4 regions of the Paenibacillus sp. Aloe-11 genome follow, and region 3 is predicted to be linked to each of the others. Evidence: a T-box and tRNA genes for the amino acid it is inferred to sense, from the RefSeq annotation. Region 3 holds a T-box; the other regions hold tRNA genes.
What was found. The T-box of region 3 lies ahead of argS (arginine--tRNA ligase). A T-box ahead of a tRNA ligase gene usually reads a tRNA of that ligase, here a tRNA-Arg.
Positions count from the first base shown of each region.

Region 1: it encodes a tRNA-Arg, which carries the amino acid that the T-box ahead of argS (arginine--tRNA ligase) is inferred to sense. The anticodon was not compared.
Region 2: it encodes a tRNA-Arg, which carries the amino acid that the T-box ahead of argS (arginine--tRNA ligase) is inferred to sense. The anticodon was not compared.
Region 4: it encodes a tRNA-Arg, which carries the amino acid that the T-box ahead of argS (arginine--tRNA ligase) is inferred to sense. The anticodon was not compared.

Region 1 is NZ_JH601059.1:44,948-51,283, forward strand. It holds gene clpX (ATP-dependent protease ATP-binding subunit ClpX) at 1-1,158, opposite strand, end outside; gene clpP (ATP-dependent Clp endopeptidase proteolytic subunit ClpP) at 1,171-1,761, opposite strand; gene tig (trigger factor) at 2,170-3,483, opposite strand; gene WG8_RS18385 (hypothetical protein) at 3,628-4,563, opposite strand; tRNA gene WG8_RS18390 (tRNA-Arg) at 4,799-4,872, shown strand; gene WG8_RS18395 (exodeoxyribonuclease III) at 5,199-5,963, shown strand; partial or broken gene WG8_RS28745 (family 1 glycosylhydrolase) at 6,053-6,336, opposite strand, start outside.
Region 2 is NZ_JH601039.1:20,476-29,119, reverse strand. It holds gene gap (type I glyceraldehyde-3-phosphate dehydrogenase) at 1-592, opposite strand, end outside; gene WG8_RS00840 (sugar-binding transcriptional regulator) at 686-1,723, opposite strand; tRNA gene WG8_RS00835 (tRNA-Arg) at 1,990-2,064, shown strand; gene clpP (ATP-dependent Clp endopeptidase proteolytic subunit ClpP) at 2,276-2,872, shown strand; gene WG8_RS00825 (PdaC/SigV domain-containing protein) at 2,952-4,058, opposite strand; gene WG8_RS00820 (SIMPL domain-containing protein) at 4,298-5,056, opposite strand; gene WG8_RS00815 (HPr family phosphocarrier protein) at 5,302-5,571, opposite strand; gene whiA (DNA-binding protein WhiA) at 5,708-6,652, opposite strand; gene WG8_RS00805 (gluconeogenesis factor YvcK family protein) at 6,658-7,644, opposite strand; gene rapZ (RNase adapter RapZ) at 7,657-8,556, opposite strand; gene WG8_RS00795 (ROK family glucokinase) at 8,621-8,644, opposite strand, start outside.
Region 3 is NZ_JH601051.1:108,209-116,852, reverse strand. It holds gene WG8_RS10395 (ABC transporter ATP-binding protein) at 1-742, shown strand, start outside; gene WG8_RS10390 (ABC transporter ATP-binding protein) at 742-2,922, shown strand; gene WG8_RS10385 (S-layer homology domain-containing protein) at 3,085-4,053, opposite strand; gene argS (arginine--tRNA ligase) at 4,176-5,906, opposite strand; T-box leader at 5,991-6,280, opposite strand; gene WG8_RS10375 (four-helix bundle copper-binding protein) at 6,355-6,684, opposite strand; gene WG8_RS10370 (MogA/MoaB family molybdenum cofactor biosynthesis protein) at 6,946-7,461, shown strand; gene WG8_RS10365 (nicotinate phosphoribosyltransferase) at 7,533-8,644, opposite strand, start outside.
Region 4 is NZ_JH601059.1:120,514-129,157, forward strand. It holds gene WG8_RS18690 (fibronectin type III domain-containing protein) at 1-2,622, opposite strand, end outside; partial or broken gene WG8_RS29560 (ISL3 family transposase) at 3,117-3,323, shown strand; tRNA gene WG8_RS18700 (tRNA-Arg) at 3,459-3,532, opposite strand; gene WG8_RS18705 (DUF4870 domain-containing protein) at 3,709-4,002, shown strand; gene WG8_RS18715 (hypothetical protein) at 4,308-4,667, opposite strand; gene asnB (asparagine synthase (glutamine-hydrolyzing)) at 4,832-6,676, shown strand; gene WG8_RS18725 (XTP/dITP diphosphatase) at 6,773-7,405, opposite strand; gene rph (ribonuclease PH) at 7,405-8,166, opposite strand; gene WG8_RS18735 (GerMN domain-containing protein) at 8,261-8,644, opposite strand, start outside.

The DNA.
Region 1 (6,336 bases), on a different contig from region 3:
ATCATCACGGGAAGGAACTTCATACATGACGTCGAGCATAATACCTTCAATGATCGCGCGAAGACCACGGGCACCCGTGTTACGCTTGATCGCCTCACGAGCAATGGCTTCCAGAGCATCTTGCTTAAACTCCAGCTGCACATTATCCAGTTCCAGCATCTTCTGGTATTGCTTGGTTAACGCATTTTTCGGCTCCGACAAGATACGAACCAATGTTTTCTCATCAAGCGGCTCCAGCGTAGAAATGACTGGCAAACGTCCTACGAATTCCGGAATCAGTCCGAATTTCAACAGATCCTCAGGCAATACCATGGAAGTATATTCGCCTGGCTTCAGATCTTTTTGTTCGCTAGTGGCATTAAAGCCAATGACCTTTTTACCGATACGGCGTTTGATCATTTGCTCCAGACCGTCAAAGGCGCCACCGCAAATAAACAGGATATTTGTGGTGTCAATTTGAATGAACTCTTGATGTGGATGCTTGCGGCCACCTTGCGGAGGTACAGAAGCAACCGTGCCTTCCAAAATTTTAAGCAGCGCCTGCTGTACACCTTCTCCCGATACGTCGCGCGTAATGGACGGGTTTTCGGATTTACGGGCTACTTTATCAATTTCGTCAATGTAGATGATGCCGCGCTCGGCTTTTTCCACATCATAATCGGCTGCTTGAATCAATTTCAGCAAAATGTTTTCAACGTCTTCACCTACATAACCGGCTTCCGTGAGGGAAGTGGCATCTGCAATAGCAAAAGGTACGTTCAAAATTTTAGCCATGGTTTGCGCAAGCAACGTTTTACCCGAACCTGTAGGTCCAAGCATCAGAATGTTGCTTTTTTGCAACTCCACATCGTCAATTTTGTTTTGTGTATTAATACGTTTGTAATGGTTATATACCGCTACAGACAACGATTTTTTCGCTTGATCCTGACCAATGACATATTGGTCCAAAATCTCACGGATTTGCATCGGTTTCGGAATGTCTTTCAGATCTACTTCTTCTTCATGACCCAATTCCTCTTCCACAATCTCCGTGCACAGCTCAATGCATTCGTCACATATATATACACCTGGTCCGGCAACAAGCTTGCGAACCTGATCTTGAGATTTGCCGCAGAAAGAACATTTCAATTGTCCTTTTTCATCATTAAATTTAAACATAGAGCCACCCCTTTACAGATTAATCGGTTTAGACAGCACCTGGTCAATGATACCATATGCTTTTGCCTCTTCTGCTTCCATGAAGAAATCCCGGTCAGTATCACGTTCGATTTTTTCGAGGGGCTGACCCGTACGCTCTACATAGATTTGATTCAGCTTGGCACGTGTTTTGATAATCCAATCCGCATGGATCAGCATATCAGAGGCTTGCCCCTGAATGCCGCCGAGCGGCTGATGGATCATAACCTCACTGTTAGTAAGCGCATATCTTTTGCCTGGTGCACCCGCTGTGAGCAACAAAGAACCCATACTTGCAGCCATGCCTACACAGATCGTTGATACGTCCGGCTTAATAAATTGCATTGTATCATATATACCCATGCCCGCAGTTACAGAACCGCCCGGCGAGTTAATATACAAATTGATATCCTTCTCCGGATCTTCCGCAGCAAGGAACAATAGCTGTGCAATGACGAGATTGGCGACATCGTCATCAATCGGGCCACTTAGGAAAATGATGCGATCCTTAAGCAACCGCGAGTAAATATCGTAAGATCGTTCTCCTCGATTCGTTTGTTCCACAACCATAGGGACGAGACTCATCACGACCAACCTCTTTTCTTAATTAAAATGAACACCTGTATTCATCCGCTTCCTTAAGTCCCATTAAAACGAAAGCGGCGAGCATGAAACGTGAACACCTTACAAAATATTTTAACATGTTCAGAGTCTCGTGTCATATTTGCATCCGCTGATCTAAAGTGCGACTGTTTACAATACGCTCTGCCGAGACCTTCTCATATTTAACCATGTTTCGTATGTATGTGCAAATGTACAGTAGTGACTTATGTAAAACACAAAAACAGCACTTACAGCCCTTTCCATAAACGACTAAAATTTAGGTTTCCTAAGGTAAAAATAAGGCACGTAACTTTCACTACGTGCCTTATCCCTATCTAATTACTACGTTGCAGCCTGTTACAGCATACCCCGTATATTTTATCGTTTGAATTACTCAGCAGCTGCAGCTGGTGCTTCAACTTCTTTGCTGTTTTCCACCAGCAAAGCAATTGTTTTGCGCAGTGAGATCTCTTCTTTCAAGTTGGCAAACGAGCCGTTACTTTCCAGAATACTGCGGATTTCTTCAACAGAACGTTTGTAAGCATCAGCCATGTTTTTCAGCTCTTCATCAATTTCCGCTTCGGAAACTTCGATGTTTTCTGCCTTAGCCACTTGCTCCAGCACGAGGTTGTTACGTACGCGCTTCTCAGCATCAGCTTTCATTTGCTCTTCCAGGTCTTCCTTGCTTTGACCGGAGAAGCCTAGGAACATTTCAAGGTTCATGCCTTGGCTGCGCAGACGGTTGTCGAAATCGCGAACCATGTTTTGCACTTCACTCTTGACCATTGCTTCAGGAATGTCGATTGTTGCGTTCTCAGCAACTTTCTCCACTACAGCACCCTCACGAGCTGCTTTAGCTTCATTTTCCTTACGCTCCAGCAATTGCTTTTTCAGGTCTTCCTTGAATTCAGCCAATGTGTCAAATTCACTTACATCTTTAGCAAATTCATCGTCCAGTTCAGGAAGAACTTTGCGTTTCAGCTCATGAACTTTCACTTTGAATACAGCTTGTTTACCAGCCAGGTCAGCAGAATGGTAGTTCTCAGGGAACGTTACTTCAACGTCCTTGGAATCGCCAGTATGCAAACCAATCACTTGATCTTCAAAGCCAGGGATGAATGTGTTAGAGCCCAGCTCCAGAGAATACTTCTCGGCTTGTCCGCCTTCGAACTGTACGCCGTCTACGGAACCGTCGAAGTCGATAATAGCTGTATCGCCGGATTGAGCAGCATCTTCATCAACGACAACCAATTCAGCATGACGTTGTTGCAGGCGCTCCAGCTCTTGAGTCAGCTCTTCGTCGCTTACTTCGATTTTGCTTACAGGCACCTCTACGCCTTTGTACTCGCCCAAAGTAACTTCAGGCTTAACTGTCACCTTCGCTTTGAATTTGAAAGATTCGCCTTTAGCAAATTGATCAATTTCAACGTCCGGGCTATCAACCGGGAAAATGTCCGTTTGCTCTACAGCTTGACCATAAGCTTCTGGCAGCAGGAAGTCGATTGCATCCTGATACAAGCTTTCAATACCATAGCGTTTTTCAAAAATAGGGCGTGGTACCTTTCCTTTACGGAATCCTGGTACACTTACTTGCTTTACCACTTTATTAAAAGCTTTGTCGAGTGCAGCGGCTACACGATCCGCGTCAACCTCAACTTCAAGAACCCCAAGGTTCTTCTCTATTTTCTCCCAAGTTGCTTTCATTTTATGCTTTCCCCTCCAACAAAATCTTCACTTAGTTTTCATTTCAATCAACGCACACAAAATAACCATTATAGTATATCTAACATTACTGTCTTTTTCAAGAGCAGCCCTTTCAATGCTTTACAGGTAAACGTTTCCGGTCATTCAAGGAGTATTCATTCCCGCAGCTACAAAGAGCCGCATTGACCGATACGCCTGCTCAAAACGGAAGCGCAGCGCATCTGTAATGCCGTAAATAGCACGTGTTTCTTCCTCATTGTTGTTTCCACCCAAACTCTCTGAAACCGTCTGGTGAAGAGCTGCCGCCCAAATATCCTGTATTCCGTCCTCTTCCACCAGCATCGATCTGTAATCATTCGTACCATATACAGCCATTACAAACTGCGACCACAGCTCCTGCGCAAAATAGAACAGCGTAGGCTCATGCACCTCGGTCTGATCAGCTACCCGTTCCAAAATACGCATAATCTGTTCAGGAAAATCACCTGGCTGAAGAGGAACAGTTTCAATATCGATCTCCGCTTTTTCATCTCCCCGTCTGATTTCTATTATCCCTTCCATTCCACGTCGTCGCATGGTCTGCAAAATTCGGAATTGGAGGAGAGGATGGATTTCCCGTTCTTTTATCCAGCGAAGCAAGGCATCGTCAATTTCCGGCAGCTCCAGATAGGACAGCTGCTCAAGTGCTAAAATCGTCTGTTCGGATAATGGTCCATCCATAGCCATCTGCAGAAGCTTATTGCCATACCCTGCATCCTGCTCTTGCTTAAAGCGTGCATGGCGGCGAGCCAATTCTACTTCACCCACCTCGTCTTCTTCCACAACGTCCGTCACTCCCCCACTGTCAACATACTGTGGAAAGGCAGCTTCCAGCCATTGTAATAGAGCATCCCATTCATCGTATTGTTTCTGCTCCTGTCCCTGACACTGCATTAAAAAACGCAGCATCGCCATCGCCTCTCCGTAACGTTCGTTTTCAAGCATCACAGTAAGTTGAATTTGATAATAGTCCAGTGTCTTTGGAAACAATACAATATTGTTTTCTTTTGTCGTCACCTTGGAGTCCTTTATTAAAGGCACCCCCTCTCCTCCGCAAGCTAAAGTATTTGTAGATTATATGAGAAACAGCAGCTTAAGTCCAACCACTCGTCTTCAGCATATTCACCTGTATTCTAACATACCCTTTTATAAGGCAAAAAAAACCACGCCTAGTCTGAATTTATGCTGCACAAAGTCTGAACAACCAAATAATATGGGAAACAAGACTTGAATCTTTTGCATCCATGTGATATATTAATATTCGCTTGAATTTTATGTCCCAGTAGCTCAGCTGGATAGAGCAACGGCCTTCTAAGCCGTCGGTCGGGGGTTCGAATCCCTCCTGGGACGTATAAACAAAACTTCCTAATTAGGAAGTTTTTTTCGTTTCAACGGGATGAGAACCCCGTCGGGGGGCGTCGGAGCTTTAGCTTCGTTAGCATTTTTAATGTAGAAAGGCTGCTTCCACTATGCCGTATGTCGGTTTAGCGCTTGTTGGAAGCAGCTTTTTTTGTGTACAGATCATGGCTTGCTAGTAACTGCCCTTTTAAAAAAACACAGAGATTGCTATCATCTATCTTGTTCCCCATATCGTTATTTCATTATATGTGCTTATCCCAACCGAGGATATATTCAACCACACCGCTTGACCGCGATGAGTAATAAGGAGATCGACAATGAAATTAATATCTTGGAATGTTAATGGCTTAAGAGCCTGTGTGACCAAAGGATTTTATACTTATCTTAAAGAAACAAATCCCGATATTTTTTGCGTACAGGAAACCAAGCTTCAAGAGGGACAAATTCTCATGGAGAACATGGAGGAATACACACAGTACTGGAATTATGCCGAGAAAAAAGGATATTCCGGTACGGCTATCTTCACTAAATTCAAGCCGCTTTCTGTGCATTATGGCCTTGAAGAAAATGGGGAGCCTGAAGGCAGGACCATTACTCTGGAATTCGAGAGGTTTTATCTGGTTAATGTGTATACTCCGAATACCAAACGGGATTTGTCCCGACTGCCGTACAGACTGGAATGGGAGGACCGTTTCCGCAACTATCTGCAACAGCTGGATGCATCGAAGCCTGTCATTGTTTGTGGTGATCTCAACGTGGCTCATCAGGAGATTGATTTGAAAAATGCAAAAGCCAACTATGGCAATGCCGGATTTACGCCTGAGGAACGGGAGCGAATGTCGCAGTTGCTAGGCGCCGGGTTTATAGACACCTTCAGACACTTTTATCCTGACCGGACGGATGTGTATTCCTGGTGGTCCTACATGCCGAAGGTGAGAGAACGGAACATCGGCTGGCGGATCGACTACTTCCTCGTCTCGGACAGACTTCGCCCGCTATTAATAGATGCAAGCATAGATTGCCATATTACGGGTAGCGACCACTGCCCTGTTATACTCGATATGCAGGATATTTCAGCATAACCCGCCTTACACAAGTATTCCGCAATCTTAAAAGCCGTCATGTTCTGTGATTGTAGCATGACGGCTTAAATTATATCCCCTTTTTCTGTCTAAAACCCGTTATTTTCCATCACTTGCTTGAACCACAGCGCACTTTGTTTGGGTGTTCGTTTCTGCGTTTCGTAATTGACATGTATAATACCGAAACGTTTGCTGTAGCCCCAGGCCCATTCAAAGTTATCAAGGAATGACCAGACAAAATAACCCTTGAGCTGGCCTCCCTCTTCGATAAAGCGGTGGCATGCCTTTAAATGCTCCTCAATATAGTGCTGACGCCCGGTGTCCTCAATTTTCCCGTTCATCAGCTCATCCTTCATCGCTGCTCCGTTTTCCG
Region 2 (8,644 bases), on a different contig from region 3:
GACGGAAGTCACCTTTAGCATGTGGAGCATCCAAAGTGTTTTGGTCGCCAGTGTAAGCGTGAATTGTAGTCATCAAGCCTTCAACGATACCAAATTTGTCTTGCAGTGTTTTAGCCATAGGAGCCAGGCAGTTTGTTGTGCAAGAAGCACCGGAAATTACAGTTTCAGTTCCGTCCAGAATTTCATGGTTTACGTTGTAAACGACAGTTTTCATGTCGCCAGTAGCTGGAGCGGAGATAACAACTTTTTTAGCGCCGCCTTTCAAGTGTTTCTCAGCAGCTTCTTTAGTTGTGAAGAAACCTGTGCATTCCAGAACGATGTCTACACCCAGGTCTCCCCAAGGCAGTTCTTCAGGGTTGCGGTTAGCCAAAACTTTAACTTCTTTGCCGTTTACTTTGAAGAAGCCTTCATGTACTTCTACTTCTCCTTGGAAAGTACCTTGTGTTGTATCATATTTCAACAGATGTGCCAGCATTTTGGAATCTGTCAAGTCATTGATTGCTACTACTTCAATACCTTCCACGTTTTGAATACGGCGGAAAGCAAGGCGTCCAATACGTCCGAAACCGTTAATACCAACTTTAACTGTCATGAGTGAGTTCCTCCCAAAGTTCGTTTAGTTTAGTTTTATATATTCAAGACAGGCCCGAAAGCCCGTCAAGACAACACATTTAATCAATCCGTATTAACCTTTTAAATAATGGCTTACAATCTCGGCAGCAGCGCCTTCATCGGTGACAAGAATGTCTTCTTGGCCGAAACGCAGCACTGCATGAATAGCAGCCGCCTTGCTCTTGCCTCCAGCTACACCTAGAACCGTCTCCGTACGCTTGATGTCCTCCAGGCGGAGTCCAAGCGTCAGCATTCTGTGAACAACGACGCCGTCTTCGTTAAAATAATAACCAAACGATTCGGCAACCGCGCCCTCATTGCTGATCTGATTAAAGGTTTCAAGGTCAAGCTTGCGTCTGTGGGCCATCGCTATGGCGTTGCCTATCCCGTGAATGATAATACGACTCTCTCGAATCAGGCTCAATATATCCTGAATATTCGTATCCTCAAGCAAGGAGTTGTAAGCATGATTGCTGAGCAAATCCGGTACATGGAGCAGACGGTATTGAGCGCCGACCTTGCGAGCCATCGTGGAAGCAATGGTGTTAGCCTGCATTTCCATGCTCTCTCCCAAACCCCCGCGTGCCGGTACAAACCATCCGCCCTTAAGCGGGCCGTTAGCAGGTAATGTCAGTTGTTCCGCCACATCTGCAATCGTCGTACCACCTGTTACAGCGACCACGTCCTCGTCATCCATAACACTCAGCAGCGCCTTTGCTCCAGCACGGCCCAACTCCTGCTTCGCCAACGGTGAAGCATCCGAATCCCCTGGAACGACAACCACCTTCTTCAAGCCGTAGGCTTGACGAATCTGATCCTCCAGTTGGGACAGGCCGAACAAGTTGTTCGCAATCGGCTCCAGCTGTTCCAGCAGATCCAGTCCTGCTTTGCTCACCTTCATGCCCACACTCTCAATCTCAATGAGCCCTTGGGCCTTGAGGAGATCGGTTTCGGCGCGCAGCACGCGCTCGGTCATATCCAGTGAAGCTGCCAGCGTTCTGCGTCCAATGACATCGGACAACATGATCTGGCGCAGGATCGTGTACCTTTTTTTCAAAACATCCATGAGGTCGGGCAGAAGCTGCTTCTGTATTTCTAATATCTTTCGCATGCTTTCCACTCCCGCACACTTCTAAGTTCTTTCTCTAATACTATATCTTCGTCTGGTCTTAAAATGTCCCGGGATAACTTTTTAAGTCCCACGTATATCTTACCCAATATTTGCTTCACTTGCAAGTCTATCTGAACCTATATTTCTCAACTTTTTATGTGAATATGCGCACATAATAAAAGCTTGCAATTCACTGCCGTATATCATATAATCATCTTTGTTTCCAATTAGCTGATGAATTAGCTTTTAATTGTACAAATTACTTTGCGCCCGTGGTCCAACGGATATGACGTAGGCCTCCGGAGCCTGAGATCGAGGTTCGATTCCTCGCGGGCGCGCCATTTTAAATGAACACTTTAATGCTTCTATATCATCATTTTAACCAACAAGAGCCCTTTGCGCTCTTTTTTTTGACCATTAGTTTGACTTTCTTTGACTTTTTGTTTGAAATTGTTTATCATGTGGTTATTACGGCAACAGTTTATAAAGTAGGGGCATGTAATCGGCATGTCCACCAAATCCATTAACGATATTTAAGGGAGGTTTTTTGACGTGAGCTATGTTCCTATGGTAGTAGAGCAAAGTAACCGCGGCGAACGCGCCTATGACATTTATTCCAGACTGTTGAAGGATCGCATTATTTTGTTGGGCTCGGACGTCAATGACGTTGTAGCCAACTCTATTATTGCACAAATGCTGTTTTTGGCTGCCGAAGATCCTGAAAAAGATATTCACTTGTATATTAACAGTCCTGGCGGCTCCATTACAGCCGGTATGGCCATTTTCGATACGATGCAATATATTAAGCCTGACGTGTCTACAATTTGTGTAGGTATGGCAGCCTCCATGGGTGCGTTCTTGCTGAACGCTGGTGCCAAAGGCAAACGCTTTGCTTTGCCGAACAGTGAAATTATGATTCACCAACCATTGGGTGGTGCACAAGGTCAGGCAACGGATATCGAAATCCGCGCCCGTCGCATTCTGAAAATGCGTGACAAATTGAACCGCATTCTCGCAGATCGCACAGGTCAACCACTGGAACGCATTGAAAAAGACACAGACCGTGACTATTTCATGTCCGCTGATGATGCCAAGGAATACGGTATTATTGATAAAGTGCTAACTAGCTCCACTACAGCAGGTATTTAAGAGAAGTTAGTACCTCGGAAAAGCTAGAAATAAAAAAGCTGCCCCGGATATTCGTATCCGGTAGGCAGCTTTTTTGGTACTATTCATTTTGTCCTGCAAAAGGCTTGCCGCCTTGAGGCAGCAGTTGAGCAAACGAGTAGGTGAACTCTGGAATTCCATACGCGTACGGTGCATATTCATATAAATCAAACACGATTGTTACTCCACTGTTGGTCACATAAAAATTTTGATCCGCCTTCAGCTCTTTAAATTTATCAAAACCTTCGCCGCCCTGCAGCGCATCGACTTTTTTCTTCAAATCAGCATTGAGGAACTTTTTGTAGTTCGGATTTGCTTTCAATACGTCAGATAATTGCAGCTGTTTACCATCAGCGAGCGAGAACGTATATCCTTTACGTGCCGTCATACCGTGTGCGCCACCTGTATACGAATAATCCTGCATAATCACACTCAAAATACCATCCTTGTTATAGGCAATCGCAAAATCATTCCAGAACTCATACGGTCTTTCTGTTGTAGCCTCTCCCTCAGCCACCATCTTTTTGCCTGCTGCCAATACTCCCTCCGCATGCTTTTTAAGCACACTGTTAATCGCCTGCTGAGCCTCAGGATTCAACTGACTGCCGCTGATTTGCGGGTACTTCACCTTGTAAGACACCTTCGCATTACTCGAAGCGGGAAGCGTTTGCGACGTAACGGTGATCGGATTTAGCTGGCTTTTACTCAACGTTACTGTTTTTTGGGCTGCATTCCACTGAGCATCGATACCCAGATAGTCTTTCAGGAGACTCATAGGAATGTATAACTTCCCGGCAATCTGTTTAGCGTCCATGCTGCGCGCGTTGATTCCGTTCACATTGACATTGGCTTCTGAGGAAGAGGACATGATGTAAAGTTTGTTGTACCCACTGCCTACAGTGTAGGTAGCCTCCTTGGCATCATAGCTCACTGGAATCCCTAAGCTGTCTCGCAGCGCTGCTACTGGAATCAACGTACTTCCGTTTACCTGGACTCCTCTGGTCGACAATGTTTTGCCATTCCATTGAATGGAGACTCCCGGTTGCTGTACTGCAGTTTGTTGTTTGGTCGACGCTGCTTCAGTATAGGAAACGGGAATAACTGCGACTCCTGTCAGAATTCCTGCTGCTAGCAGAGCAGAGCCCCATTTTTTCGCGTGCTTGTTCATCATTAAGTATTCCTCCTATTACATCTCTGTCTCGTCTATGTGTTTTGATTACCTGTCTTATTATATCTATACCTCACTGTATGTAGTTTACAATCTGTATACGCTCTGATTTCAATCTATACATCTAACACCCCCTAGCTATGACAGACTCATTACAAAATGGTTGCGATATGGAAAAAAAGCCAGCAAGCTGACCTGCAGAAAGACAGGCCGCTTGTGGCTTCGTTTAAAGATCTGTATTAGTTCATTTCGTATTGAGCCGACACCTGAACTTTCACCGTCACTTGGCCTGACTGAATCTCTGTTCCACTCCCTAAATCCAGCATCGATTTTGCCATTGCATTCTCACGTTGTGTAAAAATCTGAGCCTCTCCGCCATCTACCGTCACATTCACAAGCGACCCTAATCCGCGTTTAGCTGCCTTAGCTACAGCACTGGCTTTAGATTGAGCGTTGCCAAGCGCCTTGCCAATAGCCTCTTCTTCATACACAGAAGGATTTTCTACTGAAAATTGTACATTATCCACATTGTTCGCCCCGGAATTTGTAGCTTCATCCAGCAGCTGGCCGATTTTGTCCAAATTGCGGTATTTCACGGAAAGTGTATGGTTTGCGATATAGCCCTTGAGCTTTTGCCCTTCTTTTTCGTTATAGATATAGTTAGGCTGCACATAGAATTGGCTAGTCTGAATGTCGTCTGCACTAATGCTCCATTTTTCTTTCAGCAATTGTGTAACCTTGCTTATTTTCGCAGCATTGGCTTTTTGGGCAGCGGCTGCTGTATTTCCCTCTGATTGCACACCGATGGAAAGATAAGCAATATCGGGCTTAACCAGTACTTCTCCGCTTCCATTCACATTGATCACGCTGTTTACCGTCGTGGCTGTGGATGCGGCATAAGCGCGATCTGCCCCTGTCCACAATCCCCCAGCTACTCCCCCTGCCAATAATGCTCCTGCAAGAACTGCTGTGCTTATCGTTTTTGTCCAATGTCTCATCGTACCCAACCTCTTTCATGAAAATGTTTGTACCTTTCAGACGGAAAAGACGAAAAAAGGTTGCAGTCAAGGTTTCACATTTTTAAAACAAGCATGAGATATAAATGATATGTAGCTTAGACCAATTCCATATGTCCTATCCACAAAACTAAAAAAGGGATTCGGCCCTTTTTATGGATATAAAAAAAGCCCCTAAGGGCTTTTCACGAAAAGAGCGTATACCGTACTACAAAATAGACAGCCGCTTACTGATTTTCCAGCTCTACCTTGCTAACCAGACTTACTAAAGCGTTTACAGCCTGTTCGGCGTCCGCGCCTTCAGCACTAATATAAATTTCAGTACCTGTACTGATGGCAAGACTCATAATACCCATGATGCTCTTGGCATTAACCTTCTTGTCTTCTTTTTCCACAAAAATTTCAGATGAATATTTATTCGCTTCCTGTACGAATAACGCAGCAGGTCTGGCGTGCAGTCCTGTTTTCAAGCGTACGACTACCGGATGTTTTGACATGTCAGCTTACCCCCTCATCAAATAAATCTGGACACTACTTACTCCATTTTATTTATCACATTATAACATTAACCCGGGACAGACACTAGAAAAAAAACTAATTAAAGCGGCAAAAAGCCCCAAAGACATTCTTTTTTTACGGAATCAGGCCATTTTCTCCCCTGATTTTGTCCGCCATCTCGTCAATCTTGCGAAGACGGTGATTTACACCGGATTTACTGACGACCCCTTTGAGCATTTCCCCGACCTCTTTCAAGTTCAAATCAGGATGGGCCAGTCGGATTTCTGCCACTTCCCGCAGCTTGTCCGGCAAGGTCTCCAAACCAACTTCCCTCTCCAGCAGCTTGATGTTCTCAATTTGCCGGACCGCAGCGCCGATCGTTTTGTTCAAATTGGCTGTTTCGCAGTTGACAATGCGATTTACGGAGTTGCGCATATCGCGCATAATACGTACATCCTCAAATTTGAACAAGGCTTGATGCGCCCCAATGATGCTTAGCAGCTCAATGATCTTCTCGCCTTCCTTGATGTAGAGAATAAAGCCCTTTTTTCGCTCAATACAGCGGGCATTCAGATGAAACTCATTCGCCAGATCTACCAGTGCCTGACAATGCTCCTCATACATCGAGGAAATTTCAAGATGGTAAGACGATCCCTCCGGGTTGTTCACAGAGCCACCGGCCATAAAGGCCCCTCGCAGATAAGCCCGCTTACAACAGTTTTTCCGAATAATCTCCCGATTAATCCCGTCCGTGAACAAGAAGCCTTCTGACACGATGTACAAATCCTTCAACAGCTCTTGTACACCATTAGGAATACGGACAATGTACACATTATTTTTTTTCAAGCGCATTTTTTTCCGTACAAGCAGTTCAATGTGAAGCTGAAAATGCTTTTTGATCAAGGAGTAAATCCGCCTTGCAATCGCGGCATTTTCTGTGGACACGTCCAATATCACCCTTTTATTCGACAGTTGTACGGATCCGAGCATACGTATAAGCGCAGACAGCTCCGCTTTTTCACAGCAGGGCTGGCTTTCAATCATCGTAAGCTCTTTTTTCGTTTGTGCCGCAAAGGACAAGGGACTCACCTCCTTCTTAATATCCAGTTTTGTACCAATTGGTAAATGTGCTGGCTCAGTTTATCTGCATCATGCCGTAAATACGTGCGGAACAGAACTAACGTATCTGCCACCACTTTATATCCCCGGTCATTCAGTTCGCCCATGTCGACTTGGACTGGCTTGGCACCCTGCTCGGCATACATTTCCTGCACTTGAGGGGGGATTTCTCCGTTATTTACAATGACATAGTCGAAGAGATGGTGACCTACATGGTCGAAAATAGCCTGCAGATGATCTCCCACCGTATAGCCATCAGTTTCACCCGGCTGGGTCATGACATTGCAGACAAAAATTTTGATAGCGTCGGATTTCACGACAGCCTCAGCGAGCTTTGGAACGAGCAGATTGGGTAAAATACTGGTATACAAACTGCCGGGCCCAATCAGAATCGCATCGGCTTCATTAATGGCCTCTACAGCCTCAGGCAACGGCTCCACGTGAGTCGGTTCAAGAAAAACACGCTTGATTCTCTGACCCGCTTCCGGGATTTTGGACTCTCCGGTAATCACCGTGCCATCCTCCATTTCCGCACTCAACACAACGCCCTCTTCGGCTGCCGGTAGTACACGCCCCCGAACAGCAAATACACGGCTAAGCTCACGCACCGCCGTCACAAAATCACCTGATATATCGGTCATCGCCGCCAAGATCAGATTGCCCAAACTATGGCCTGATAATCCCGATCCTGCGCCGAAACGGTATTTTAGCATATCTGACATCACTGGTTCTACGTCAGCCAAGGCAGTCAACACATTGCGAATGTCCCCTGGAGGGGGCATCTGCAGCTCACTACGCAATATCCCGGAGCTTCCGCCATCGTCAGCGACTGTCACAATAGCCGTAATATCCAGCGGCTTTTGCTTCAAGCCCCGCAGCATGACAGACAAGCCGGTTCCCCCGCCCATAACAACAATACGCGGGCGCTCCCGTTGTGATCCGGTCTCTTTCATCATTTCACCTCATTAATGCCGGTCCCGGTCAGCATCCCGATGCGAAACAGAAACGGATTCTGTCTCGCTGGCACCCAGCATTTTTCCTAAATATTCCGATATTGCAACAGAACGATGCTTACCGCCGGTACAGCCAATACCGATAATAACCTGGCTCTTGCCTTCTTTACGGTATTGTGGGATCAAAAAATGTAACATATCCAGCAGCTTGGTCAGGAATGCCTGAGTCTCAGGCCATTTCATAACATAATCATACACATCGCTGTCCTGTCCCGTGTTGGGACGAAGATGGTCCACATAGTGAGGATTAGGCAGGAAGCGCACATCGAATACAAGATCGGCATCAATGGGAATACCATATTTAAAGCCAAAAGAAGTAATGTTCACGGAAAGCATACTGCTCTCCAGATGCGAAAATCTCGAAATGATCCGAGCCTTTAAGGTTGCGGGCTTCATCGTGCTTGTATCAATAACCTCAGAAGCGGAGCTTTTCAGTTCCTCCAGCATTTTACGTTCCAGGCGGATTCCGTCCAAAGGCATACCGTCTGGAGCAAGTGGATGACGTCGACGACTTTCCTTGTATCGTTGTACAAGAACGCCGTCATTGGCATTCAAGAATAGAATTTCACAATGAATCGTAAAGTGATCTTTAATATAATTTAATGATTCCGATAAAGCAGTAAAAAATTCTCGTCCGCGCAAATCAATGACGAGTGCCACTTTACCTATTTTTCCGTTAGACTGCTCGATCAGTTCGGCAAATTTGGGAATCAGCACAGGGGGCAAATTGTCAACGCAGAAGAAGCCCAAGTCTTCCAGGCTCTGCACCGCAATGGTCTTCCCTGCACCTGACATCCCCGTAATAATAATGAGCGTTGCCCACGGCGCAGCATTTTTTAGGTTGTCTGTCATATGGACTTCCCTCTCCTTTTGCTTCTTCGCTCTATGTGAGTACCCGTTATCAGCAACCTGTAGATCAGGAACGCAGCAGCAAGCCCGC
Region 3 (8,644 bases):
GAAAGATGTTACCTTCCGTTATCCCACCTCCACTGTCGATAATTTGTCGCATATGAGCCTGGAGTTGAAACGTGGTGAAACGCTAGGCGTTGTCGGTCGAACTGGCAGCGGAAAGTCCACTTTGCTCAAACAACTTTTGCATGAGTACCCGACAGGCAGTGGTGATATTTTAATCTCTGGCACAAGGCTGGAGGACATTTCCATTGAGCAGTTGCACAGCTGGATCGGCTACGTGCCGCAGGAGCAAATTTTGTTTTCCAAATCGGTACGCGAGAACATTCAGTTCGGTAAACCTGGTGCAGATGATGACGACATCATGGAAGCTATCCGCACTGCTGCCTTTGATCAGGACCTGGGCACCCTGTCCGATGGACTGGATACACTCGTTGGGGAAAAAGGGATCGCCCTGTCCGGCGGCCAGAAGCAACGTGTCTCGCTGGCGCGCGCCTTTATCGGTGAGCCGGATATTCTGGTGCTCGACGATGCACTGTCTGCAGTAGATGCCCGGACGGAAGCGCGTATTATCGAAAATATCCGGCGTAAGCGCTCGGGTAAAACAACCCTGATCTCCACTCACCGTCTCTCGGCTGTCGAACATGCAGACCGGATCGTCGTGCTGGAGCAAGGACGCATTATTGAGGAAGGAACCCACAGTGAGCTGCTTGAGGCTGGCGGTTGGTACCGGCAGCAGTATGAACGGCAACAAGTGGAATCTGATCTGACCTCTGGGGAGGTATCCTAATGAAACCCAATATCGGCAAAAGGCTGTTCCAGTACGCCCTGACGAGCAAAGCAGGTTTTATCGCTGCACTCATCGCACTGGCTATTGGAGTAGCCGCCGAGCTGGCCGGACCCTTCATCGCCAAAACGATGATCGACGACCATATGCTCGCTATAGAAAAACCATTCTATGAAACAACGAGTGTGGACGGCACTGTAAGCTTTGCTGGAACCCACTTTAAGCGTGAAGACCGCTTTGAGCCCGGAGAAGCCAAAGGTCGCGAAGCGAGAATTTTACAAGTGGGCAAATCCTTTGTATTTGTTGATGGCTCGGTGCAGGTGGCTGACGGCAACCGCTCCTTTGCTAACGGTACGCTGACGGTGACACGCGGCTCCGATACCTTTCGCTATGAAGCCAAGGCTTTGACTGCTGATGAGCTGTATAGCTTTTACAAACCGGAAATGCCCGGCATCTTTCAATTGATTGGCTGGTATTGTTTCTTTCTGGTCGTTTCGATCTTTGCCGAGTTTGGCAAAACGTACTGGCTGCAATCCTCTGCCAACAAGGTCATTCAGAAGCTTCGGCTGGACCTCTACGCGCACATTCAGCGCTTGCCGGTTTACTTTTTTGACAACCTGCCCGCAGGCAAGGTCGTATCGCGTGTTACGAATGATACCGAGGCGGTCAAAGACTTGTTCGTAGCTGTATTGTCAAACTTTACCTCCGGTATTGTGACGATGACAGGAGTATATGTTGCCCTCTTCCTGCTGGACTTCAGATTGGGCCTAATCTCCTTATTCATTGTGCCGCTGCTGATCTTGTGGATTGTGCTATATCGCAAGGTTGCCACCCGCTATAATACGATCATTCGATCCAGGCTCAGTGAAATCAATGCGATTATCAATGAATCTATTCAGGGTATGTCCATTATTCGTGTATTCCGTCATCAGAAGCAAACGCAAACCGAGTTTGAAGAATTGAATGATGACTATATGAAGCATCAAAATAAAATGCTGAATTTGAACGCTTTTACTTCGCACAATTTGGTCAACGTGTTGAGAAACCTCGCCTTTGCTGTGGTGCTATGGTATTTCGGATCCAAGGCGCTTGGCACCACAGACAGTGCGATATCGCTAGGTGTCCTGTATGCCTTCGTCGATGTGCTGGGACGACTGTTCCAACCTATGACAGGTATGGTCAACCAACTCGCCGTACTGGATACATCCATCGTGTCCTCCGGACGGGTATTTGAATTGATGGATGAAACCGGAGAGCCCGTGACGGACGGGACCATGCCGCGCTACAAAGGGAAGGTAGAATTTGACGACGTATCTTTTGCCTACAAAAAAGATGATGTGCTCAAGCATATTTCCTTTACAGCACAGCCCGGCCAAACAGTTGCCCTGGTCGGACATACCGGATCAGGTAAAAGCTCGATTATTAATCTGCTGTTCCGCTTCTATGATCCGCAGAAAGGAACGATCACCATTGACGGAACACCTGTCAAGGAAATCCCTAAGCAATGGCTTCGCCATCATATGGGCATTGTTCTTCAAGATCCGTATTTGTTCACAGGTACGGTAGCCTCCAATGTCAGTCTTGGAGACAGCCGCATCACCAGAGAACAGGTCGAGAAAGCGCTGCATGACGTTGGAGCTGACAAACTGTTAGCCCATTTGCCGCAAGGCTTTGATGAACCTGTTATTGAAAAAGGCAGCACGTTATCTGCCGGACAGCGCCAGCTTATTTCCTTTGCGCGTGCGCTGGCCTTCGATCCAGCCATTTTGATTTTGGATGAAGCTACTGCCAATATTGATACCGAAACGGAAGCGCTCATTCAATCTGCCCTTGAGGTGCTTAAAAAGGGGCGCACGACCTTTATCATCGCTCACCGTTTGTCGACCATTCGCAGCGCGGACCAAATTTTGGTGCTGCATCGGGGTGAAATTGTGGAGCGCGGTAGCCATGAGGAGCTTATGGCTCATGGTGGTCGCTATTTCCAAATGTATCAGCTTCAGTCGGGAACGGTTGGAACAGATGCAGCCTCATCACCTGCGCAGGACGGCTTGCTTGGCGGTAAAGATACTGTAGCCGCAATGGCTACGGTTTCTGGAAAGTCTGACAAGCGGTCGGGTTCTAGCGCTTCGCAGAAAGCAAGTTCCGGCCAAGGCGGCCCCGGCTTGGTTGGCGGAAACACTTAAGTCGGCTTGTAAAGATGAAATAAACGACATTGCCTTGGGCAAATGACTCGCGTGATGCATTAAAATTAAGCATTAAAAAAACCAGCAAGTTTCCATTAGATATAGGAGACTTGCTGGTTTTATTTTTGTATATTGCTACATTCCCTGAATGGGCTACAGACCTTATTTAGCTACCGATGTACCTGTGCCTGCGGGTGGAGATACTGTTCCTTCTACAGCTTTGAGCGTAACCTTATATTTGCTGTTCACCAATGTACTTGTGTGGGTATCTGTAATAACCTGGATGTTCATTTCCCCAGGCTTTGGACTTGTTAACTTGTAGTAAATGACTGCATTCGTATCATCTACATAGTCGATATGATCCACTTCAATGCCGTATCCCGGATTAGGTGCCTGCAAACGGGTAATTGTCACCTTGTTCTGCTGGTCATTCACCTTCTCTATGCTCATACTAATACCGTTTTGCTGAACCGGATCTGAAGGCTCGGCCGGATTTTCAGGAGTGGCCTCAGATGGTCTATGATTTTGCACAAATTCAGATGCGTTATAGACCATTTCCGCTGCCTCCATCCGGGTTACTTTTCGATCCGGATTAAAGTTGCTCTGATCATCCAATTTGGCAATTTTGGTCAACAGCAGAAATTGAATCGCTTCGCTTGAATCCTGGTCCAGCTTTTTGCCGTCCGCTACATTAACGTACATACGAACGGTTGGGTATTCTCCTGTGGCACTCACTGCTTTATACAGAATGTTTGCGAATTGTTCCCTTGTCATGCGAGTACCTGGGTCAATATCCGGTGACAGAGGGATTTGATGCTGTGCTGCAATCCGGTAGGACTTGGCATACCAGGCTGAAGCGGGAATGTTTGCAAAGGAACCGGTTGTGAAATCAGGCATAACCTGAAGATCCATGGCATTAACGACCATATGCACTCCTTGTGCATAGGTAAGTGTTTGGTCAGGTGCAAACTTGTCCTTTGTTATTCCCTGAATAATACCTTTCTCCTGAAGCGAATTCACGATTTTCTCCTGTTCAGCTCCTTTTATATCACGAAAAGCAGAAGCCGATGTAGCCACTGCCAATGAGCAGATGACGAGCAGAGCAGCTGTCACACTTTTATTTTTTGTCATGTGGTGCACCTCCATTTTTACTATGTTCTATACTTACCGACGCAATAGGAGCAGCAAATGTTTCACATATGCACAAAAGGATTGCAAAACAAGCACAGCAAGCAGCCCTTTATTCGCTTGGTTTACATCCGATTAGGTGCTTTCAGCCCAAGAAGCTGCAGCGTACTTGCCAGAATATCCGCAGTTTGTTCCGCCAGCTGAATACGCCACCGCCCACCACCAACAATCCGTTCCTTGGCGTAAAAACGGTTGAACGCTTGAGCCGTATCCAACGCAAATCTTGCCATAACCGAAGGCTCCAACTGTCGAACCGCACGTATCAATTGTCCATGATAGCGATCCAACTGCTTAAGCAGCTCCCAGCCTGCATCACCCAGTATCTCACTCGAGGCGTCAGTCAATTCAGAGGAATGCTTCTCCTGCGCTGGGACGGTGCCGCTAAAATCAGAATGAGCACCAGCGTGAGTGCGCGCGTAAGCTTTTTCCAGAAGACTGCGTATGCGCGCATGAGTGTACTGCACATAAGGCCCGGTCTCGCCCTCAAAGGTGAGCGCCTCCTCCAGCGAAAAATTCACTTCATTTAGACGATTGTTTTTTAAATCACCGAAAATAATCGCTCCGATCCCAACGTCCTCAGCTATTTCCTGTTGGTCCTGCAAATCAGGGTTCTTCTGCGTGATAATGGCTTGAGCACGCGCTACAGCTTCATCGAGCACCTCCTCCAGCTTCACAACCTTGCCACGTCTCGTAGACATTTTCTTGCCTGCGAACCGCATCAGTCCAAACGGCACATGCTCACATTGCTCCGCCCACGTCTCCCCTGCACGCTTCAGTACCGCAAATACCTGCTGAAAATGCAACCTCTGCTCCCCGCCAACGACGTAAAGCAACCGATCAGCCTTCATCACCTCACGACGATAGATCGCTGTTGCCAGGTCACGTGTCGGATAAATCGTGGTCCCATCCTTTTTTAAAATAAGACACGGCGGCAGCTCCTCTTCTTCCAGGCGAACCACGAGTGCCCCGTCGCTTTCCTCCAGCAGTTCTTTCGCTCTTAATTGGGCAACAACTGCCTGCATCTTATCATTATAAAAACTTTCCCCTAGCACATGGTCGAATGTAATGTTCAAACGCTGGTACATGCGATCAAATTCACCCAGACTGACCTCAACAAAAAACTCCCATAGTCGCTGTGCCTCGGCATCCCCATGCTCCAAACGCCGGAACCACTCACGGCCTTCTTCCTCCAAAGACGGGTCATGCTCGGCCTCCTGATGAAAACGCACATATAGCTTAAGCGACTCTCCAATCGGGTCCTGTTGCAGCTGCTCGTCATTGCCCCATCTTTTATAGGCTGCAATTTGCTTGCCAAATTGTGTTCCCCAATCTCCCAGATGATTCACGCTAATAGGAACATGTCCCGTTTCCCCCAGAATGCGATACAGGGCAGCACCGATGACAGTAGAGCGAAGATGGCCGATACCAAATGGTTTGGCGATGTTAGGTGAGGACATATCAATCACCACCCGCTGTCCATGCCCGATATCTGGCTTGAGGAAATCAGGCTTGTTCAATTCAGCCAGCATAAGCGGAATCTGAACAGAACGATTCAGTGTTATATTTACATAGGCACCAGCAGCCGAAGCACTTAAACCTTCCTCATCGCTTATTGCCTCCGCCAATTCAAGCGCAATTTGCTGTGGAGACTTGCGGAGCTTTTTAGCCAGCACAAAACACGGAAATGCCAAATCTCCCCATTCCGGCTGCGGGGGTATCTCCAATAAAGATAAAACTTCCTTTTCCTCCAAGCCCGTATGGGTCAATAAAACCTTGGCAGCAGTCTTTAACAGCATGTTTTCTCTCTCCTTCTCTATTAAGATTTCAGGATTTTGCAAAATCCTTGTCTAACAAAAAAAGCTCCCGCCTCTTGACATGATTCAAGAGACGAGAACTTCAATATCCCCGCGGTACCACTCTTCGTAAATCGGGCTGCGCAGCTAAAAGCTTACTTGCACAAATCGCCGATTTCACTCCAATGACGAATAACGGTGTCTGCCGGGCTGATCTACTAAAGGAACTACACTCAAGGAATCTCCTGAATGTACTTCATGATTCGACCAACCATCTCCCGGGTGCGCTTCACATCAAACCTCATACCGGCTTCCACCTTTTCCGGCTCGCTGTAATGATCGGGCTTCAATGCTACTCTCCCATTCCACGACGTTAATTTCCCATCATTATACAAATCTATTCAGTAGAAAGCAACCTTTTCTTCTTCAGGCGCTAACTCCATATATGTAATTACACAGCCACCAATTGGCGGCAAGCCTGAAAGCAGCGACGGCAGGCTTCTGCGCATTGTTTGCAATGATCATGGGTATGCTTGCTGCATTCGGCAGCGCATACTTCACAGGCATGAGCACACAATTCACAGATTTGCTCGGCGAAATTGGTTCCGTGCTCCAGCATTTGAGCAGCAAACCCGCATATCTCCGCACATTCCCTGCTCACTCGGATACATTCACGCAGCATGGCCAAATCATATTCCTTTAAGCTCGCTACATTGCAAACATTGCAAGCGTTCAAACATTCCAGGCAAGCATCTACACATTGTTGGTATGAATAATCCATATTACATTACCTCCCAGTTGTCGACCCTGCTGATTATTACCCGCTAATAATTGAGATTAATCGGTTGATGTTCGCGCTTTCAACAAAATAAAACCAGAAAGTCCCGACTTATGTAAGGAAGTGTACTATATTCCAATGCATGAAAGCAAGGATATTCATCACAAAGCTTTATAGTCTCCGCTCCTGACTTGCATACGGACAACCATTCCTCTATTGTAAAAAGAGTAGGCTTAACCACTGATTCAAGGAGTGAACATTGTAATGAATATGACTTCTGTAGAAGAGCACCGACGGGAATCTCCGCAGCAGGTTAGCTGCATGGTCATAACCGTCTCCGACACACGCACCGTAGAAACAGATACTGGCGGACGACTGCTCATGGACTTGCTGGAAACCAACGGCTATGAGATCGCCCGATATGTCATCGTCAAGGACGACTATGAAGGCATCCGGCAATTGGTATCCGAAGCTGCAGCAGAGGACGGCATCGAAGCTGTGCTTTTGACAGGCGGCACCGGTATTTCCCCTCGGGATACCACATATGAAGCTGTTACCTCCCTACTGGATAAAGAGCTGCCTGGTTTTGGAGAAATCTTCCGATATCTCAGCTTTGCCGAGGATATTGGTTCAGCGGCTATATTAAGCCGTGCTGTGGCCGGTACGATAGGCCGGACAGCTGTATTTTCCATGCCTGGCTCACGTGGGGCTGTACGTTTGGCGATGGAACGCATTATTGTACCTGAGCTAAGACATGTCATGAGAGAAATTTATAAGTAAGCTCTCTTTTTCCATACTCGCCACAACACAAAAAGGCACCCCATACATTCATGAGGTGCCTCTTCATGCTATTATTCCTTTTCCTCTACTTCAGGCTGCATATAGCTGTCGATCAGCTTTTGCTTCAGCCCCCACACCTTTTCGCTGAGATTAACGCGATAAATTTCAGGGTTGAGCTTCCGCAAATATTCTGGCCAAAACAGCTTCAGCTGTGAAGCATGGTAAGCTCGAATTTCATCCAGCTCGGGAAGCGCATATACCTTCTGCCCGTTTATGAAAATGGGTTCAAGCATCGGTACGGCTTCGTAATTTTCTACGTATTTTTTCATATATGGATGCAAAGGATTAAACAGTTTCAGACGCTTTCCATTACGCGGACGCTCTTCATCCGGAAAAGAAATATAATCTGCAACGGCTCTTCCCTTCTTTTTATCCACGATGCGGTATACATCCTTTTTGCCCGGTGTGGTTACTTTTTCAGGATTACCCGAAATCTTAATCGTCGGCAGCATTTCGCCGTCCACTTCCCGCTCAACCAGCTTGTACACTCCGCCAAGTGAAGGTTGATCCGAAGCTGTAATAAGCTGTGTTCCCACACCCCATACATCAATACGCGCTCCTTGGGCTTTCAAATTAAAAATCGTATTTTCATCCAAATCATTGGAGGCTACAATTTGTACATAATCCAGGCCTTCAGCATCAAGCATTTCCCGCGCCTGGATGGACAGATAAGCTAAATCACCGCTGTCGAGACGGATTGAGTTCATGCGCTTGCCCTGGCTCTCCAGCATCTTCGCTGTGCGAATCGCATGAGGAACACCGCTTTCCAACGTGTCGAAGGTGTCTACCAGCAGCGTAACCTGATCTGGCAAAACCTTGGCATACACGTCAAAAGCCTCCTGCTCCGACATAAAGGTTTGCACCCAGGAATGGGCATGCGTTCCCTTCGTCGGAATCCCAAAGTGCTTTCCTGCCAGCATGTTGGACGTCGCGTCAAAGCCTGCTACATAAGCTGCACGCGCCCCCCAAATCGCCGCATCTGCTTCCTGGGCACGCCGTGTGCCAAATTCAAGCAGCGTGTCGTTATTTGCCACCTGTTTAATACGTGACGCCTTTGTAGCGATCAGCGTCTGATAATTCATAAAATTCAGTATCGCCGTCTCCACCAGCTGCGTTTCCATAA
Region 4 (8,644 bases), on a different contig from region 3:
AACGTAGGTGGTTGACCGCTCCAATCCAATATCGTTAAAGCTGGTGTCAACACCGCTGTAGATGATTACGCCGTCACGCTTCAGTTCATAGCTCACCGCTTGCACAACCGGAGCCCAAATGAGAAGAATACTTCTCTCATTGCTTGTGCCAACAAAGTTGATTGGGGCTGTTGGCGGCGGCGTTACTGGAATCGATGGTGGTGGCGTGGTCGGCGGTGTGGTTGGCGCCGGATCGGCTGTCTTTACTTGCACCGATGCCGGACTGCTTTCTCTTGTTCCATTCTTGGCTACCAATGTGTACGTATAGCTCGTGGACGCCGTCAAGCCTGTATCCGTATAGGTTAGTTCGTTTCCGCTGTAGACCAGTTGACCGTCTCGCTTCAACTCGTAGTTCTCGGCATTGTCTGCTGCATTCCAGCTGAGCTTAATGCTCGTTGTTGTGGCTGTGCCTGTCAGATTCGTCGGAGTCGCTGGAGAGGGGTGTCGCCGGGACTGCGGCGTCGGATCGGCTGTCTTTACTTGCACCGATACCGGACTGCTTTCCCCTGTTCCGTTCTTGGCTACCAATGTGTACGTGTAGCTCGTGGACGCCGTCAAGCCTGTATCCGTATAGCTCAGGTCGCTCCCCGTGTACACCTCTTGGCCATCGCGTTTCAACTCGTAGCTCTCGGCGTTATCTGCTGCATTCCAGCTAAGCTTAATGCTCGTTGTAGTGGCTGTGCCTGTCAGATTCGCTGGTGTTGCTGGAGTCGCCGGGGCTGGAGTGGTCGGCGTTGGATCAGTCGGCATCGGATCAGTCGGCGTCGGATCAGCTGGCATCGGATCGGCTGTCTTTACTTGCACCGAGGCCGGATTGCTTTCCCCTGTTCCGTTCTTGGCTACCAATGTGTACGTGTAGCTCGTGGACGACGTCAAGCCTGTATCCGTATAGGTCAGGTCGTTTCCGCTATAGACCACTTGGCCGTCTCGTTTCAACTCGTAGCTCTCGGCGTTGTCTGCTGCATTCCAGCTGAGCTTAATGCTCGTTGTAGTGGCTGTGCCTGTCAGATTCGCTGGTGTTGCTGGAGTCGCCGGGGTTGGAGTGGTCGGCGTTGGATCAGTCGGCGTCGGATCAGCTGGCATCGGATCGGCTGTCTTTACTTGCACCGAGGCCGGACTGCTTTCTCCGGTTCCGTTCTTGGCTACTAATGTGTACGTATAGCTTGTGGACTCCTTCAATCCTGTATCCGTATAGGTTAGTTCGTTTCCGCTGTAGACCACTTGGCCGTCTCGTTTCAACTCGTAGCTCTCGGCACTGTCTGCTGCATTCCAGCTGAGCATGATGCTTGTTGTTGTGGCTGTGCCTGTCAGATTCGCTGGTGTTGCTGGCGCCGGATCGGCTGTTTTTACCTGCACCGATGCGGGACTGCTTTCTCCAGTGCTGCTCTTGGCTACCAATGTGTACGTGTAGGTCGTTGCTGCCGTCAACCCAGTACTATCGATAAATTTGGATTCGCTTCCACTGTAGATACTAACACCGTCACGCTGCAACTCATAAGTCGTAGCCCCGGCAACATCATCCCAATCCAGCGTAATAGACGAGTTTGTAGCGGTGGTTGCGATGTTTGCCGGAGTTGGTAATACCGATTTATTCGTTTTGTCTATTATTTTAGCCTCATTGGTCTCCCCATTACTATTCCGTGCAATAAGCGTGTACGTATAATCGGTAAATGGAGACAACCCTGTATCTGTAAAAGTAGAATCCGCTCCTTGGTAAATGATTGAATTATTTCGTTTGAGTACATAGGTTTCTGCATTTGCAATTTTATCCCAGGTTAGTACCATTTTCTGATCTGTTTTTTCTGTGATCTGCAAGTTAAAGAGCGGAGCAGCAAAACCTGTAGCAACTCCATTATTTCTCTTGGTAACATCATAAACAATTCCCGTTGTCAACGAATCTGGGTTCCATGCCCCAATTAAACCAGCTTCATCTCCACTGAGAGATCGGTTCATATCAGACTGAATATCTTCAGCAGTCCGGGCATAGTTCCAGATACGCACTTCCGCTAACTTACCCGCGAATTTATACTTTGAGTCGTGCCCCCATCCGGATATGACGGCCATTGGAGTAACAGATTTAGATTCAGTCTGTTGCGTGAGAAATAAACTAATGGATTGTTTCTCTCCGTTGATGTAAAGCTCATTTGTATCAGCCGTTGGAACACCATTTGTAAAGACTGCTGCTACATGAACCCATTTGTTCTTCAATTCAGCAGAAGGTATTCCTAAGACACTTCCATCAGCTTGATTAAATCCAAAGTATCCATTAGCAAAATAAAGATTATAGATGTACCAACCAAACGGCTTGACAAAATTCGTCCCATTCCAATACATCCAGAACTCTACGGTAGTCTTGGCTCCCGGTATCGTATTAACAGGAAGATTGGTTATTTTGATTGTGTCATCTGCCCCATCAGTAGTAATGAAGTTTATAGGTTCCACAGGAGTAAACGTTTTAGTTGTTGCAGGGTCAAGCACTTCATTTGCAGCACGTACCAAACTTGTTGGAATAAAAATAGGCAGTATGATCCCCAAAAACATAATTAAGGCTAAAGAAGCGTTTGCTATTTTATTGCATTTCATATGTTCCTTCCCCTGTTCCGTCTAACATTTTCTGCAAAAACAACTCGTCGTTTATCATAAAAGTTGATGGTCGCTTGCAGTCAAGCATGTTTCAATCCCCTGACGTTTCAGCTCCCCGATGAGAGGGGATGAGAGGGGGAAACGGTCCCGCCGAAACCATAAGACCGTTTTTTTATGTTGCATATTTTAAACAAATAAAAGAATTGTTTTGGCATCCAACTCTTTCAAAAAGATAAAGCCCTCCATCACCCTTTCGTATCTCAACCTAGAGAAGCATTATCGAACTGCCAAAAACCCTGATAGATTGAAACAATTTTACACAGAAATTTCCCTCTCTCTTCCCGTTTTGTAAATATTAATTTCAGATATTCCTTCTGAACGGAAAATTCGACAAAATAATCTCTTTATCATTATCGGATAAGAAATCTTTTATTTTAGGCTCAAAACCAAAATCAGCGCTTGACGAAACCATCAAGGTTAAGAATGGAAAAACATTTGTGTGGGTATACGATTTTGTTGGTCCCAAACAGCGCTACAGCAAGCTCTTTCGCTCCCGTATTGTTGAACAAGCGCTCGGTTCTACAGCAGTGCATAGCGCCCGCATGCAGCAAGCACCGTCCAGTTCCGTACAGCGTATGCATAACGAGGCGATTCCGGCCGAGTATGAACGGTATGAACGGATCTACGAGCAAGTATGGGAGGGATACTCTCCCTACGGCCAAGACTGCGAAGTTTATGCTAACGATGCTTATGCTCCAGCGTCCCGCAAGGGGGGTTCTCATCCCACTGGAACACAAAAAAAGCTTCCTAATATGAATTAGGAAGCTTCTGTAGTACGTCCCAGGAGGGATTCGAACCCCCGACCGACGGCTTAGAAGGCCGTTGCTCTATCCAGCTGAGCTACTGGGACAAAATGGTTTTCAATTAAAGCTTATGTATTCAGTGCATTAATTATTATATCACATTTCGGGTAACTGTCAAAAGCATTTTTTCATCCTGCATGGAAACCACTGAGAAAGGAATCATTTGGACGCTAACGGGGTATTATGTACAAAAGGGCATGCTATTACAAGGAGGGGTTGATCCGTGAAGGATCTATTGTCGTCGCTTTGTTATTTCAGCATTTTCTTTGCACCTTTTCTGCTGCCTATCATCGTGTGGATTGCAGTACGAGACGAATATGTACGGGGACATGCCAAAAAAGCCATTTTATCGCACATTTTCCCCATTATTGCGGCGATTCCGCTGTTTTATTTTATTGTAACAGCCAATCATGCGGGTTCTGTTGTCGGGTTTGTACTGCTGTTCGTAGTGGTTTATCTCGGAGTGTTTGTCTATAACATTTACAAAGGGATTATGACACTGCGTGAAGCTGCGTAGTTCCAAAAAAGCCTCCTGCATTCCGCTGGTTAAGCCGGAAGTGGAGGCTTTTTCGGATTACTGGATCATCAAACCTTATTCTTCTCGTTTATTTATTGCCGAAGCGTCTCGGACTTCTACGTACTTCATGTCTTACGTTTTTCTCCAGCACTTCTTCCGCAAACTCATTGTTATGAATATAACTGCTGCTTTTATTCTTCTTGTATTTCGGTTTGCCGTCTATGATTTCCCCCTCCTTTCACGCTGATTCTGCGATGATGCCGGAGTCCAGATCAACAGAAGCCGAGGCATAGCACACCAAATTCTCATCCCCCGAACTCCTTGGCAAACTCCGTGCTGAGCTGCCCGTAGGAGAGCAATTCCCGTTTAAACTTGTCCCGTTCCTCCCCAGCGGTAATGTGCGTGGAATCGGTAAAAGCCTTGTCTGTCACTTCTTCAAATGCGGAGTGCAGATTATTGTCGTACCAATCCAGTTCCAAATCGGCGTCATTGCGAATGATCCGTACCATGTCATAGTCATTCTGACCGTCCTGCTGGTTGTTCGCCGTGATATATACCAGCAATTCCGGGTCATCTGCCGCGCCGGGCCGCACCTCTACCTCTGCGCAGCGCACGCCGTCAATTTCAGTGAAGCGACGGATTTTGGCGTCCTTGATGTAGTACATTGGTCTCCCTCCTTCCTTGCGAGTAGACGGGTTGCCCCATTTGTAGTTTTCGGAACGGACAGACATTTTATGCTTCTTTTCGGCATATATACTGATGAACTGGGGATTTAGTTTTTAATTCATTCCAACACTGGATGAACACGACAAAGAGAGGATGAACAGACATGTGCGGAATTACAGGTTTCATACAGTGGAACGGAGACTTAATGCATCAGTCGGAGCTGCTGCTAAATATGACGCAAACACTCTCCAATCGCGGACCTGATGCTGCTGGCACCTGGATATCCAACCCGTGTGCCTTCGGACACCGAAGACTGAGCGTAATGGACCCGGAAAATGGCGCCCAGCCTATGATCCGGCAGCTTGAGGATATCACTTATACGATTGTATATAACGGAGAAATATATAACGCGCCTGAGCTAAAAAAAGAACTGCAGCAGCGTGGGCATTTTTTCCGTACACAATGCGACACGGAGGTGCTGCTCGAAGCCTATATCGAATGGGGCCCCGAATGCGTGGACCGATTAAACGGCATTTTCGCGTTTGCTGTCTGGGATAGCGGGCGGCAGCAGGTCTTTCTGGCGCGGGATCGTCTGGGCGTAAAGCCGCTATTTTATAGCCACAATGAGGATGTGTTCGTATTTGGCTCAGAGCCCAAAGCGCTGCTTCAGCACCCTGCTGTCGAAGCGGCCGTCGATGCCGAGGGATTGGCCGAAATTTTTATCATCGGGCCTGCACGTACCCCCGGACACGGCGTCTATTCGTCCATGAAGGAGCTGCGCCCCGGGCATACGCTGACCTACGACCGCGACGGCATGCATATTCAGACCTACTGGAAGCTGGAAAGCATTGCGCATGAGGATGACACGGAACAAACAGCGCTCAAGGTACGTGAGCTGTTGCTGGATACAGTGGAGCGGCAGCTCATTTCGGACGTTCCGGTGTGTACCTTACTATCTGGCGGTCTGGATTCAAGCGCACTGTCCGCATTAGCTGTCGATTATTACAAGCGTACCGGGCAGGGACAAGTTGATACGTATTCGGTTGATTACGTGGATAACGACAAGCATTTTAAAGCCCATGCGTTCCAGCCCGGAGCCGATGCCCCCTGGATTCAGCGCATGGTGGATGAACTGGGCACCAACCATCACTGGATCGAATTCGATACACCCGAGGTCGTAGAAGCTCTGAACAACTCCACGCTAACACGGGATTTACCGGGGATGGCGGATGTAGATTCGTCGCTGTATCTCTTCTGCCGGGAGATTAAAAAAGGAGCAACCGTTGCCATTTCCGGCGAGGCGGCGGATGAAGTGTTTGGCGGATATCCGTGGTTCCATCGTGAGGATATGCTGAACTCAGGCACGTTCCCGTGGGCGGTCGCTCCTGATATGAGAGCCAGCCTGCTGTCTCCCGAGGTGCGGGACTGGATCAAGCCGCTGGAGTATTTGAATGACCGCTACTCAGAGGCCATAAGAGAAGTACCCAAGCTGTCGGGGGAAACAGGTAAAGCTGCGCAAATGCGTGTTATGTCCTATTTGAACATCACTCGCTTTATGCCTACGCTGCTAGATCGCAAGGATCGGATGAGTATGGGGATCGGACTCGAAGTACGGGTGCCGTATTGCGATCATCGGCTGGTGCAATATGTATGGAACATCCCGTGGAGCATTAAGACGACAGGCGGACGTGAAAAAGGTATCTTGCGAAAGGCGCTGGAGGGTGTATTGCCGGATGATGTGCTGTACCGTAAAAAAAGCCCATACCCCAAAACACATAACCCTTCCTATCTTGCCGTTGTGAAAAAGCAGGCGCTGGAGCTGCTGGACGATTCCTCTTCCCCGCTGCTTAAGCTGATTGATGCGCAAAAGGTGCGTGATATCGCGGCCTCGCCAGAGGCTTCCAGCAATCTGCCCTGGTTTGGTCAGCTGATGTCAGGTCCCCAATTGTTTGCATACCTGACCCAGGTAGATAACTGGCTGCGCACCTACAAAGTAGCAATTCGATAGGTAAACAAAAAATGCAAAAAGTCTACCCGCAAGTGATGAGCTGCGGATAGACTTTTATTGTTATAGGCCTAATCTGATAGTTGAACCTGCGATGATTTAAGCCTGTGGATTGCCCAGCTTGGTCGCCAAATTACGCAGGGCTATCCCTCGATGGCTGATAGCCTGCTTTTGTTCCAACGTCAGCTCGGCCATCGTCTTCTCGAACTCAGGCAAATAAAACAACGGATCATAACCAAATCCGCCGCCGCCTGCGGTTTCCGTGGTAATCCAGCCATCTACCGAGCCGGTCGATTCCAATGTCTCCCCGGTCTGAGGGTTATACAGAATTAAGGTACAAACGAATTGAGCCGGACTTAGCAAAGGCTGTCCTGTATCATCACCAAGCTGCTTCGATTCCAAAACATCGAGCAGCTTAATATTGTTCTCGTGATCGCTGGCACCTTCTCCAGCATAACGGGCCGAGTATACGCCCGGTGCACCGTCCAGCAAGTCCACGCACAGGCCGGAATCATCGGCCAGCACGGGCAGTCCTAGCGCATCTCCGACCGCTTTGGCCTTTTTCAGCGCATTCTCGGCAAAGGTTTTGCCGTCCTCAACGACATCAGGAATGTCGGGGTAATCGTACATGCTTTTGACTTCCTTGCCCAGCGGAGCAAAGGCATGTGCAAATTCACGTATCTTCCCTTTATTCTTGGTAGCGACAATGACAATCGGGCCATTCAGTCGCATCAGACTCCAGCCCCTGTGCGTCCGGCTCCGATCTTATCAGCAATCGGTCCGAGCACTTCCTTTTGACGCTCGATCATTTGTAAGATACCTTGTTCGCCCAAACTAAGCAGCTGATCCAATTCGTTGCGGTCGAATGGACTTTCTTCTCCGGTGCCTTGCAGCTCGACATATTTGCCGCTGCCAGTCATCACCAGATTCATGTCGACTTTGGCCTTGGAATCCTCTTCATAGTTCAGATCCAGCAATGCTTTCTCACCAACAACCCCTACGCTGACAGATGCCAGAAAATCCGTTATGGGAAAAACAGGCAGCTTGTGCTGGGTGGCAATTTTATTGACCGCAATCGCTAACGCTACGAATGAACCGGTGATTGAGGTTGTGCGCGTTCCGCCGTCCGCCTGAATAACGTCACAGTCCAGCGTAATGGTCCGTTCACCAAGCGCCTGCAAATTGACAACCGAACGCAACGCTCTTCCAATCAGACGCTGAATTTCCATCGTACGGCCCGTCAGCTTGCCACGCGCGGCTTCGCGCTGATTACGGCTATGAGTTGCCCGCGGAAGCATGGAGTACTCTGCAGTCACCCAGCCCTTTCCTTGTCCCTTCATGAAGGGTGGAACGCGTTCTTCCACACTAGCCGTGCAAATGACTTTCGTCTCGCCAACCTCTATAAAAACAGAGCCCTCCGCGTATTTATTTACTCCTGCTGTCAATTTCATCGGGCGCAGCTCATCACCGTTTCGTCCGTTAGATCTACTCATGCTTTTTCCTCCTACGTCGTATGCAACCTGTTCTTATATTGTTTATTTTACCAAAGTGTGCAGGCAAAAGCACCCCAAGGACGATTCCCCGCCCTTAAAGAGGAATTTCGTTAATGTGCTGCGGCTTGGCTACAGGTTCTCCATAGTTCTGATTATTTTGTCCAATAACACTTTTCTCACCATTCAGTTCAATCCGAATTTTCGTTTTGGCCGCATCCCCCGAATTGTCTGCTGCTGTCAGTACGACCGATTCCAGAAATTCCGCAGGTACAGCCTCTCCCTTGGCGAACATATCATCCGAGAGCGACACCGTAATTACGTTGTCTTTGGAACGTTCTATTGATTTTAGCGCCGTCTCCCCTGTCATCACTTCCTGTAATCCGTCCTTCGTTTGCGGCCCTTGAATCAATTGATGCAGCGCGGACTGGATACGATCTTTTTCCGGGTTGACCAGCCGTGTGACGGGCACATAATATTG